2 regions of the Corynebacterium lehmanniae genome follow, and region 2 is predicted to be linked to the other one. Evidence: predicted binding sites of a transcription regulator. Region 2 holds the regulator's gene; the other holds the start of a gene.

Region 1 (5,849 bases), 1.0 Mb from region 2:
GGCTGGCGTTCGGCCTGCTCATGACTCAATCCGGCTTCGCGTGGTGGTGGACCCCGATCTTCTCCACCGTGATCTACGCGGGGTCCATGGAGTTTCTGGCCATCGACATGGTCCTCACCGGCGTCGGCCCCGTGACCAGCGCGATCACCGGCTTCATGGTGAGCTTCCGCCACCTGTTCTACGGGCTGACGTACCCGCGTTCGGAGATCCGCCGCGGTGTGCCATCCGCGTACGCCACCTACGCGCTCACCGACGAGGTCTACGCCATCACCTCCACCCTGCGCGACCGCTCCTCGGGCACTCGCCTGATGACGATTTCCGTGGTCTGCCAGATCGCGTGGATCGCCTCCGGCATCGTGGGTGCTTTGACCGGCGCGGTGATCCCCGCGGGCGTGGAAGGCTTCGACTTCGCCTTGACCGCGCTGTTCGCCGTGCTGGCGTTCGAGGCGTTCCAGGCCAGCCGCGACCTGTCCGCGCCCCTGATCGCCGGCGGCCTCGCTTTGGCGGCGGCCGTCGTGCTGCCCGGCCAGGTGATCCTCGTGGCGCTCGTGTCCTACTTCCTCGTCCTCGTGCTGCGCTTCTGGGCCCCGCGCGTCGACGACCGGCTTACCTGGCAGCTGCCATGAGTAACTACGGACTTCCCGACGGCGTCACCCTCGGCATGGTGGCCGCGGTGCTTATCCCCGTCGGCATCGTCACCGTGCTGCTGCGCGCACTCCCCTTCTCCATGCTGCGTGTGCTCAAAGGCAGCCCGTTCATCGACTTCCTCGCCGTGCTCATGCCCATCGGCGTGATGACAGTGCTGGTCGCCTACACCCTCGTCGGCTACGCCGGCTCCCCCACCAACCTCGCCTCCGCGCTCATCGCCCTCGCGGCCACCCTGCTTCTGCACTGGTGGAAGCGCCGCGCCGACCTGTCGATCTTCGCCGGCACCGCGCTGTACATGCTGTTGGTCAACGTCGTTTTCTAGCCCCTGCTAGGGAGGGGAGTTTTTGCGTCTCGGGGCCTTGTATATCGTCACTGGACGCCTCTGCGTTACACCGCCAGACGAGCTTGAATACCTGCGGAAACGTGTGTTTTACTTGCGCCACCCCGATCCCGGGTGATTTAACGTCAGATTCGCACAAAGGAGTTTCCAATGAAGCGCATCACCGCAGCTGCCCTCGCCGCAACCACCGCATTGTCCCTGGCGGCCGTCCCGGCACAGGCTGAGGAAGGTAACCAGAAGGACCTTTCCGAAATCGTGAGCCCGAATCGCCCCTCCGACGTCACCGATAAGCACCTCGCTGGCGCCAAGGTGAAGGCCGAGGCCCGTGAGCGTCTGAACCCTGGTACTGGCTACTCCGGCCCGTACAAGAGCTCCTCCGAGAAGAACCTGGTGCCGAAGAGCGCCACCTCCTCCCTGAAGAACGACGTCGCACGTGGCTACAAGCTCGGCACCACCTACGACATCCTCGTTGGCACCGGCATCGCCGCAGGCGTCCTGGCACTGGTCGGCGCCGCCGCGGCCGCAGCGGGCAAGATCCCGGGTGTCCCGGGTGTGCCGGCCGTTGAGCAGTTCTTCTAAGCCTCACTAGTCGTTGAAGGACCAGTTGCACTCCTCCATGGTTCGCCTGATGTCGTCGCGCCGCGGCAGGGAGTAGTTCGTGGAGACGAAACGCGTCCCGTCGCGGTAGACGAAGTGGATGTCTGAGTGTTCCTTCAGCGTCTGCAGATACCCCTCCGTAACCAGGGAGTGGCAGGCGGAGCACAGCGGCAGGAGGTTCTCCAGGTCGGTCAAGCCCCCGGTGGCCCAATCCTCGATGTGGTGGATCTCGATGAAGCGCGTGTGCGTGCACCCCGGTGCCGCGCACTGCCCGCCCCACATAGCCAGCAGCGCGTTGACCTGGCCATTCGTTGCCAGGCGCTGTTTACGTCCGGTGTTGAGAATTAGGCCGTCGGAGTTGACCGTCGATAGGCGTATGTCCGCATTAGCCAGCAAGCTTGCGATGGCTTTCGACGGCGCGCCCACGTTGTTGGGCATGTACCCGCGACCGTCCGGTGTCGCCAGAATGTTCACGTGCGCGCCCGGCGTGGTCAGTGTGTTGCGCGGCGTCGTGCGCGCCATGTGGACGATGCCCATGAGCGCCCGCAGCAGCATCCGCCCGATCGGCAACCCGTAGCCGGAAACTGTCTTCCGCGCGGGTCGGTTCTCCTCCGCCTCTTCGGCGCGCTCGAGGGCAATGTTGATTTCCTCGTTGACCTCGGGGTCCAGATCTTCGAGCACCTCGTCGAGGTTGCAGTACGCGATTTCGCCGATCTTCAACGCTGCGACGAACGCGGCGCCGTCCGCTGCATTCATATTGCCGTGGAACGCGATGTCGCCGTTGTCGCGCTTGTGCAGGCTCAGGTAGTACTGCGGGCTATCCTCGCCCTCCCCGTCCTGCGGCTTCTTCCCCGCCAGCGCGCATTCGAGCTCGTGGAAGCCCATCCCGAGGGCGAGATCGACCAGCTCACGCTCGTTTTCCGGGGTCATGTACTTCAGCAGCAGCCGCACCACTGAGTAGCTCAGCGCACCCTCGGTGAAGTGTGTGTGCAGGTACTGAAAGGGCCGCAGGCGGTGCGCGACGCTGACGTACTCGTGGGCGGTTGAGGATGACACGCCCAGGCGGCGCATGAGGAAGTGCGCGGTGGTCGATGAGCCACATTCGATAGCAAGTGCGAGTTCATCAAACGTTTGGATTGCGGACAACAGCTCCGCTTTGCTCTGCGTCATTGCGCGGTGCGTGTCTTCGATTTGCTGGCTTAATGCGACGGCGATTGGGTTGGATTCCGTGGCAACTGCGGCGGTCATTTCGGGCCCCCTTGAGGCGAATACGAGTTCGATTGCGGACATTATAAAACTCGCTCCCGACACTCCTTTGACCTGCGGAAATGCGTTTTATAGTGACCGCTATAACTTGTCCGCAACTCCGCATTGCGGACAACTGGGGGCTCACCAACTATTGGCTATTGCTTATCGACGTCAGCTCCGCCCATGCCCGCCCCTCAGGCCACTCCGCAACTCCGCATTGCGTACAACTCCGACACCACCAACTATTGGGGCCCACCAACGAAAAGGGCCCGCGCCGCTGACAGATCGAGCTAGGGTGTGCGGGTGCGCCACGGTGCCCATGGGCTGGTTGGCTCGGACGTTGACGTGCAACTCCGCATTGCGGACAACCCCGGCCCCGCCAACTATAGGGATCCACCAACGAAAAAGGCCCGCGCCGGTGGCGGGGCGGGCCGGAGGTACGTCGATAGGCTATTGCAACTTTGCTTGCGCCTCGGACCAGAGGCCCTCGAACTCCTCCTCGCTGAGGTGGGTGGCCGTGATGCCCTCCATGGAATCGTAGGTGCGCGGGTGTGGGACGGTGCCCATGGGCTGGTTGGCCTGGCCGATGACGCGGCCGTCGACGTAGATGCCGGTGATGGTCTCGGCGGGGTCGAGTTCGATCATACGGACCATGGTGCACTCGTGGGCTGAGATCTCCTCGAGCTCGGCGATGTTGAGCAGCTCGCCGCCGAGTTCGGGGACGTTGTAGTGGATGCGGACGAAATGTTTCACGTGAAACTCCTAGGAAATTCGGGAGGCGTACGCGGAGCAGATGACCAGTTGGCACATGTGGTAGATCATCAGCGGGATGATCAGCACGCCGAGCGAAGCGCCGCCGAAGATGACGGTGGCCATGGGCAGGCCGGTCGCGAGTGATTTCTGGGTGCCGCACATTTGGATGGCGACGCGGTCTTCGCGCGGGAAGCGCAGCGCCTCCGGGAGGACGCGGGTAAGCCACAGCATAGCGACGACCAGCACGCACGAAAACACGGTGAGGAACACGATCTCCCACGCGGAGACGTTCGACCAGACGCCGGAAACGACGCCGCGGGAGAACGCGGAGTAGACCACCATCCAGATGGAGCCGTGGTCCACGAGCTTGGTCGCCTTCGACTTCGCCAGCTCCCCCACCCGCGGGACGAAGTTGTGCGCGAGCTGGCCCAGGATGAACGGCAGTAACAGCTGCAGCGCGATGTCGCCGAACACGGACGCGTCCACGGACACCCCGTCGCCGGCGCCCATTAGCCACATCACCAAAAGCGGCGTGGCCACCACGCCGATGAGCGAGGACACCGACGCCGCCACCACCGCGCCCGAGACGTTGCCCCGTGCCACGCCGGTGAGCGCCACCGAGGACTGCACGGTGGACGGCACCAGCGACATGAACAGCAGGCCCTGGTACAGGTCCTCGGACATGAACGCCACCGTCGGGCGGGCGAGGAGGCCGATCACTGGATAGATGACAAACGTGAACGCCAGGATCAGCGCGTGCAGGCGCCAGTTGGTCAGGCCCTTCAGCGCCTCCTGGGTGGACAGGCGCGCGCCGTAGAGGAAGAACAGCAGCGCGATCCCCAGCTTCACCGCGACGGCGAACCCGTCCGCGAACGCGCCCTGGGCGGGCAGGACGAACGCGAGCGCCGCCGCGAGAACGATGCCGATGAGAAGCGGGTCGAGCTTCTTCATCTACTCGGCAACCGAGACTTTGTCGCCGGCGTCGGTCACGGGTACTTCGCGCATGCCGGTGACGGCCGGGCCGGAGACGCGGGCGCCGTCGGCGATGCTGAACACCGAACCGTGGGCGGTGCACTTGACGGTGTCGCCCTCAACCTTGGTGATCTTCTTCTGCTGGTGCGGGCACACGCTGGAGTAGGCGACGTAGGTGCCGGCGGTGGGCTGGGCGATGATGAACTTGTCCAGGATCACCGCGGAGCCGACGGGCACGTCGGTCTTGGCAACTTCTTCGGGGGCCGCTTCTCCGCAGGCGGCGAGGAACGCACCGGCAAACGTGGTTGCGGTGCCGAGCAGGAACATGCGTCGTGAACAGGTCATGGTGTGATCGTAGCGCCCTTCATGGCCCGGACGTACTCGGTCAGCTCGGTTTTCAGCGCGTCCATATCGGTCACGCGGTTGCCGTCGATGTACTTGTAGATGATGTTGGTGATCGACGAGCCGGTGATTGCGCCCGCGGCCCCCGCGGCGATCGCGTCGCGCACGTGCTCCGTCTTCGAGATGCCGAAGCCCAGCAGCACCGGCGGCCCGCCGAACTTGCGCACATTATCGACGACCTCGCGCAGGCCCTCCACCGTCGCCTCCTTGTCCGCGCCGGTCACCCCGTCGCGGGAGATGGCGTAGATGTAGCCGCGCGAGTTCGCGGCCACCGCCTCGAGCGTGGCTTCCGACGCCTTTGCCGGGGCGATGTAGATCGGGTCGATGCCGGCCGCGGTGGCGGCTGCGCTGAAGGGGGCGGACTCGCGCACGGGGACGTCGGGAAGCAAAACGCTGTCTGCACCCGCCTCCTTGAACTCGCGGTAGAAGCGTTCGAGGCCGCGCGCGTGCGCGACGTTGCCGTACACCAGCATGCCGATGGGCAGGTCCGGGTAGCGCTCGCGGATGGTGCGGATTTGCGCGAGCGCCTTATCGACGGTCGCTCCGCCCTCCAACGCCCTCACATGCGCTCCCTGAATAGCTGGGCCGTCCGCGACGGGGTCGGAGAACGGCACGCCGAGCTCGACGGCGTCGGCGCCGGCGTCGACGACGGCGGAAACGATCTCCACCGCGTCCTCCGGGTTCGGGTCCGAGAGCATGATGAAGGGCACGAACGCGCCTTTGCCGGTGGCGAAGAGTTTCTCGTAGCGGCTCATTTACTTCTCCTCTCTATCTTCGAGCGTTGCTCGCACGTGGGCGATGTCTTTGTCGCCGCGGCCGGACAGGGTGACCAGGATGTGCAGCGGCTCGGCGTCGGACGGGTGCTCGGCGGCGCGCTTGAGCGCGTACG
Region 2 (5,849 bases):
GGCAGCCCGGGGACACCGGTCCCTCCACCAGCGCCTTGACCGCGTCGGCCTTGTTCGGGCCGGTGGCGATGAGCACGATGGTGTGCGCCTCCATGATGGTGCCCACGCCCTGGGTCAGGGCCTTGCGCGGCACCTGGTCCTCGTTGTCGAAGAAGCGGGCGTTGTCCGCCACCGTGGTGGGGTGCAGGTTGATTTCGCGCGTGCGCGAATCAAGGGCGCTGGGCGGCTCGTTGAACGCGATATGGCCGTTGGCGCCCACACCGAGGATTTGCACGTCCACGCCGCCGGCGGCTGCGATGCGCTGCTCGTAGCTGCGGGTTTCAGCCTCGGTGTCCGCCGACAGGCCGTCGAGAGACTGCACCTTTGCATCGTCGATGTCGACATGGCTGGTGAATTCTCGGCGGATGGTGGCGTAGTAAGACTGCTCGTCGGAGCGTTCCAGGCCGACGTACTCGTCCAGGAGGAACGCGTCGCACTGCGCGAAGCTCAAGCCTTCCTCGCGGTGGCGGCGGATCAACTCCATGTACGTGGGGGTCGGGGTCGAACCCGTGGCCAGGCCGAGGGTCGCGCCGCTTCGCACGAACGGTTCGATGATGTCGGCTGCGGACACGCCTACTTCTTCGGCGGTGGGGCGCACAATGATTTCCATGGTGCTCAAAATAGCAAGGCCACACTGAGAGCTATCTACTTTGCCCGCCAGGCACCCCCGGCACAGGAAAAATCAGTGGAGGGGTGATAATGGCATTTCGTGACTAACACTTTCGGCTGGACCATTCACGGAGACGGGCGCACAGTGCGCCCCGGGGCTGTTGTCGCCCCGGACGAGCGGCTGAGCTGGCCGCGCACCATCGGCATCGGCATGCAGCACGTGGTTGCAATGTTCGGAGCCACACTGCTGGTGCCCACCCTGACCGGATTCCCGGTGAACACCACGCTGCTGTTCTCCGGCCTGGGCACCATCATCTTCTTGCTGATCACCCGCAATAAAGTGCCCAGCTACCTGGGTTCGTCCTTCGCCTTTATCGCTCCGCTGACGGCTTCGCAGCAGTATGGCGTCGGCGCGCAGCTGGGCGGGGTGCTGCTGACCGGTGTGGCGCTCATCCTTGTCGGCATCGTCGTTGAATGGGCGGGCAAACGCGTCATCGACGCGGTGATGCCGCCCGTGGTCACCGGCGCCATCGTCGCGCTCATCGGCTTCAACCTGGCGCCGACCGCGGTGTCGAACGTGGAAACCCAACCCTGGGTCGCGGCGGTAACGCTGCTGACGGTTGTGGTGGTCACCGTGGCCACCCGCGGCCTGCTCTCGCGTCTATCCATCCTCATCGGCGTGCTCGTCGGCTGGCTGTTCGCGGCCTTGACGGGCGGCTTGGGTGAGGACGCACTGCAAACGATCGCCGACGCCCCGTGGATCGGCCTGCCGCAGTTCCACCGCCCGGAGTTCCACGTCTCCGCCGTGCTGGTGACCCTGCCGGTGCTGGTCGTGCTGATCGCGGAGAACGTCGGCCACGTCAAGGCCGTATCCGAGATGACTGGACGCAACCTCGACGACATGCAGGGTCGCGCGCTGATCGGCGACGGTATCGCCACCACGCTCGCCGGCGGCTTCGGCGGGTCCGGCACCACCACCTACGCCGAGAACATTGGCGTGATGGCGGCGACGAAGGTGTACTCCACCGCAGCGTATTGGGTCGCCGCCGCGTTTGCGATTGTGCTGGCGTTCATCCCGAAGTTCGGTGCCGTGATCTTCACCATCCCCGCCGGCGTGCTCGGCGGCGCGTGCCTGGTGCTCTACGGGCTCATCGGCATGCTGGGCGTGCGTATCTGGCAGGACAACAAGGTGGACTTCACCGATCCCGCGAACCTCACCGCGGCCGCGGTCGCGCTGATTGTGGGCATCGGCAACCTCACTCTCGATGTGGGCGCTGTAACGCTGGAAGGCATCGCGCTGGGCTCCGTCGGCATCATCGTGATCTACCCGCTGATGCGTTGGGCGTACGACACCTTGGGGGAGGGGCAGTACCGCAAGGACTTCGAGGTGCCGAAGCCGTCGACGTTCTAGCGTCCGGTACTTGCTGCACGCGAAAACGCCCGGGCGACGTGTGCCCGGGCGTTAGCTCGTCGTAAAGCGAAAAGCGCTTACTCCTCGTCGAGGTTCTGCTCGATCAGCGCCGCAATCTTCTCCACGGCATCGGCGTTGTCGGAAGTGACAGTGACCTCGTCGCCGTGCTCCGCGCCCATCGCCATGATCATCAGCGAGGATGCGGCATCGGTCTCGTCGTCCTCGTCGCCGCCGACAAGCGTCAGCAGGATCTCGTCGTCGTACTCGCCGGCAGCATCTGCGATCACCGTGGCCGGGCGAGCGTGCAGCCCGACGGTGGAACCGACCTTCACAGTCTTGGAAGCCATTCGGGTGTCCTTTCCGTTGTTTTTCATTCAGGTCTGCAACGAGTGTAGGTCGCATGCATGCGAAGGTGCCACCATTTTCGCGCAGAAAGTCAAAGAACGCCCCTGTGGAAGACGTCGGGTGGCGCCCCGAGGGTTACTGGGGTTGCGCGAGCACGACCTCGATACCGTGCGAGCGCAGTTCGTCCACGAACGCGGAGGGCGCTTCGGCGTCGGTGATCACCACGTCGACGTCCGTAAGCGGCGCGAAGCTGACCACATAGTCGTTGCCCAGCTTCGTGGAGTCGCACAACACGACAACCCTGCGGGCGTTGGTGACCATCGCGGCCTTCACCGCCGCCTCCTTGGCGTCCACAGTGGACAGGCCGTGGCCGATGGACAACGCGTTGGTGCCCACGAACGCCACGTCGGCGCGCAACAGAGCGAGGGTGCGAAGCGCGGTACTGCCGACGACTGCCTGACTGATCGGCCGGACTGAGCCGCCGAGAAGCTGCACATCGTGCAATCCGGAATCGCTCAGCTCCAATGCAGTGGGGATGGAGTTGGTCACCACCGAGTACTCCCGGTCCCCGCGGGTCTCCGCCAGACGCTTGCCCAGGCTGCTGATCGTCGTGCCCGAGTCCAAAAAGATGGTGCAACTTTGCGCATCCGGCACGAACTGCAGCGCGGTTTCCGCAATCGCGGCTTTAGCGGCAAGGGAGGCGCGCTGACGCGTATCCAGCGGAATTTCCGTCGAGCGGTAAGACTGGCTCGCCACCGCGCCGCCGTGGACGCGGTGCACAGCGCCTTCGTCGTGCAATGCCGAAAGGTCACGGCGGATGGTCTCCGCGGTGACGTCGAAGCGCTGCGCCAACTCAGTGACGTTGACGCGGCCTTCAACTGCGGTCAAAGACGCGATTTGGCGTCTACGCTCCTCGGCGTACATCGATCTCCTGCGCTTGTCGCTATGTGATTTCCGGTCTGTGGGGCTGCGGCTGCTCGATGCAAACGCACCGACTACAGCGTACGGAACACCGAGATGACACGCCCCATGATCTCCGCTTCGTCGCCCTTAATCGGCTCGAAGGCATCGTTGTGGGGCAACAGCCACACACCGGTGGAGTCGCGATGGAACTCCTTGACCGTCGCCTCACCGTCGAGCAACGCCGCGACGAACTCGCCCTCCTCGGCGTTCGGCTGGGAGCGGACAACCACCCAGTCGCCGTCGAGGATGCCGGCGTCGCGCATGGATTCGCCGACGACCTTGAGCATGAACACATCGCCGTCACCGAGCAGCTCCTCGGGCAGGGGGTAGTAGGTGTCCACGTTTTCCTCGGCGAGGATCGGGGCACCCGCGGCAATCTGTCCGACTACCGGCACGTAGCGGGCATTGCCAGAATCTTCCGGCTTCGCCTCTTGCGGCTTGCGCTTCTTTCGGCCGGCTTCCGGCATTTGGCGCAAGTCCACGGCGCGGGGCTTGTTCGGGTCGCGGCGGAGGAATCCCTTCTTCTCCAGCTCTTTGAGCTGGTATGCGACAGATGAGGTGGACTGCAGCCCGGCCGCGTCACCGATCTCGCGGATGCTCGGCGGGTAGCCACGCAGGACCACAGCGTCTTGGATGACCTGGAGGATCCGGCGCTGGCGGTCTGACAGCGCGTTGTAATCCGGGTTGCCTGGATCGGACTTCTTTCGTGCCATGACGTTCTCCTTGGACTCGGTGGCGTTGTGCGCCTACGAACCTACCAGATAGGGCACTCATGTTCGATGGGCGCAAGCATTGGGTGGACACGTATCGAACGTGATGCTATAAATCGAACACGTAAGCGTATTCGAACAAATGAACGTTAGAACGTTCGAGCGTGTCGGTGCCGAACGTAGAGTGTGCCGCAGAAAGAAGGGAGACACACCATGTCAGTTGCAATCAATCCAGTACACAACACATTAGTTGGACGCACCGGAGCCGCATCTGTGGTCCCTCCGGCAGAAGTCTGGGATGTTGATTCCGCGCCGAAGCGTCGAACAGGCGGCGCCGGTGTTCGAGCGATTTCCGGCTCTCATCGAACGGATGCTCGCTCATCTGCCAAGGGGAGTCTTGACGGTTCCTCCAATGTGAACGCGTTCGAAACACGGCACGAGACGCGCGATACGCTCCTGCTCGGCGTGTGCATGACTGCGGCGCTGCTTATCGGTTCGGCATTCGGCGGTGTTTTCTCGGCGCAAACAGAGGATCCTTCGTCCATGTCCAGCGGCCAGGCGGCTCATTCGGCTGTGGCGGCAACTGCGCGCTAGGCAGGGCGTAGACTCACGGCTACGCCAAGCCTTGAAAACTCTGGGGGTGGAAGACCATGTTTTGTCCTTTTTGCCACAACGAGCAATCTCGTGTGACTGACTCGCGGCTGGTCGAAGCCGGCTCAGCAATTCGCCGCCGCAGAGAGTGCACCGAGTGCGGGGGGCGTTTCACCACAGTGGAAAAGGCCGTCCTCACTGTTGTGAAACGCAACGGCGTGAGCGAACCGTTCGACCGCGACAAACTCATCGTCGGCGTGCGCAGAGCATGCCAGGGCCGCGATGTCACCGACGACGCATTGAAGCGTCTGGCCCAAGAAGTGGAAGAGACTGTGCGCGCGCAGGGCAGCTCGCAGGTGCCCGCCCACGAGATCGGTCTGGCCGTCCTCGAACCGCTGCGTGCCCTCGACGAGGTGGCGTACCTGCGCTTCGCGTCCGTGTACAAGTCGTTCGAGAGTGCGGACGACTTCGAATCCGAAATCCGGCTCATGCGCCGCCGCGACCGCGAAGACTTCTAGCCTGCGGCCACGGCGCTAACGCAGCGCGTCAATCTTCTTCTCAATGCGACGCTGGCTCACCGGTCTCGGCGTGCCCAGCCGCTGCGCAAACAGGCTCACCCGCAGCTCCTCAATCAGCCACAAGATGTCCTTGTAGGCCTTGGTCTTTGTCCGGCCCGCAGGCAAGGACTTCATACGCTGCGCCAAGTAAGCCTTCACCGAATCAATCACGGACTGCCGGTCGGCGTCGCGGTCCGGATCTAGGCGCATGTCCTCCAACCGGATCCGCATCGCGTCGATGTAGCGGGGCAAATGCTGCAAGTGGCCGATGCCGTGGACAGTCACCGCGTGCTTCGGCAGGAAGAACTGCAGCTGCGACGTCATGTCGTCGATAGCTGGGCCTTCCCACTGCCGCAGCTCCGCTGCAATGTTCGCGTACTCCGCGAGTGCCGGCGCCAACGTGACCACCACACGGCGCACACCTCCTGCGACCTGGGGCCGGATTTCGCCCACCAGCGCGTCGAACTCCTCGGGGGAGCGCACCGGCCCGCCGGAGGAGAACATCAGGTCGCGGATCACAGCGACGCGGGCGTCCTCCACAAGCCCATCGGCGCCGCCGTGCGGGTAGCGGTCCACCGCCACCTTCTGCCGCAGCGGCAGCCCCTTGGTCATCTGCCCCGCGTT

What was found. Region 2 encodes LexA, which represses DNA repair genes until DNA is damaged. Its sites were predicted from a motif close to CGAACANNTGTTCG; they were not measured.
Region 1: ACF3NP_RS10360 (HNH endonuclease signature motif containing protein) is a predicted target of LexA. The motif match lies at 2,851-2,864, and genes of this name have one in related genera.

Annotation. Positions count from the first base shown of each region.
Region 1 is NZ_CP170998.1:2,165,120-2,170,968, forward strand. It holds gene ACF3NP_RS10345 (AzlC family ABC transporter permease) at 1-626, shown strand, start outside; gene ACF3NP_RS10350 (branched-chain amino acid transporter permease) at 623-970, shown strand; gene ACF3NP_RS10355 (hypothetical protein) at 1,139-1,567, shown strand; gene ACF3NP_RS10360 (HNH endonuclease signature motif containing protein) at 1,574-2,833, opposite strand; gene ACF3NP_RS10365 (hypothetical protein) at 3,284-3,586, opposite strand; gene ACF3NP_RS10370 (bile acid:sodium symporter family protein) at 3,596-4,537, opposite strand; gene ACF3NP_RS10375 (Rieske (2Fe-2S) protein) at 4,538-4,903, opposite strand; gene trpA (tryptophan synthase subunit alpha) at 4,900-5,715, opposite strand; gene trpB (tryptophan synthase subunit beta) at 5,716-5,849, opposite strand, start outside.
Region 2 is NZ_CP170998.1:646,289-652,137, forward strand. It holds gene nagB (glucosamine-6-phosphate deaminase) at 1-649, opposite strand, end outside; gene ACF3NP_RS03085 (solute carrier family 23 protein) at 749-2,059, shown strand; gene ACF3NP_RS03090 (HPr family phosphocarrier protein) at 2,137-2,406, opposite strand; gene ACF3NP_RS03095 (DeoR/GlpR family DNA-binding transcription regulator) at 2,540-3,328, opposite strand; gene lexA (transcriptional repressor LexA) at 3,400-4,080, opposite strand; gene ACF3NP_RS03105 (hypothetical protein) at 4,291-4,671, shown strand; gene nrdR (transcriptional regulator NrdR) at 4,728-5,186, shown strand; gene hrpA (ATP-dependent RNA helicase HrpA) at 5,202-5,849, opposite strand, start outside.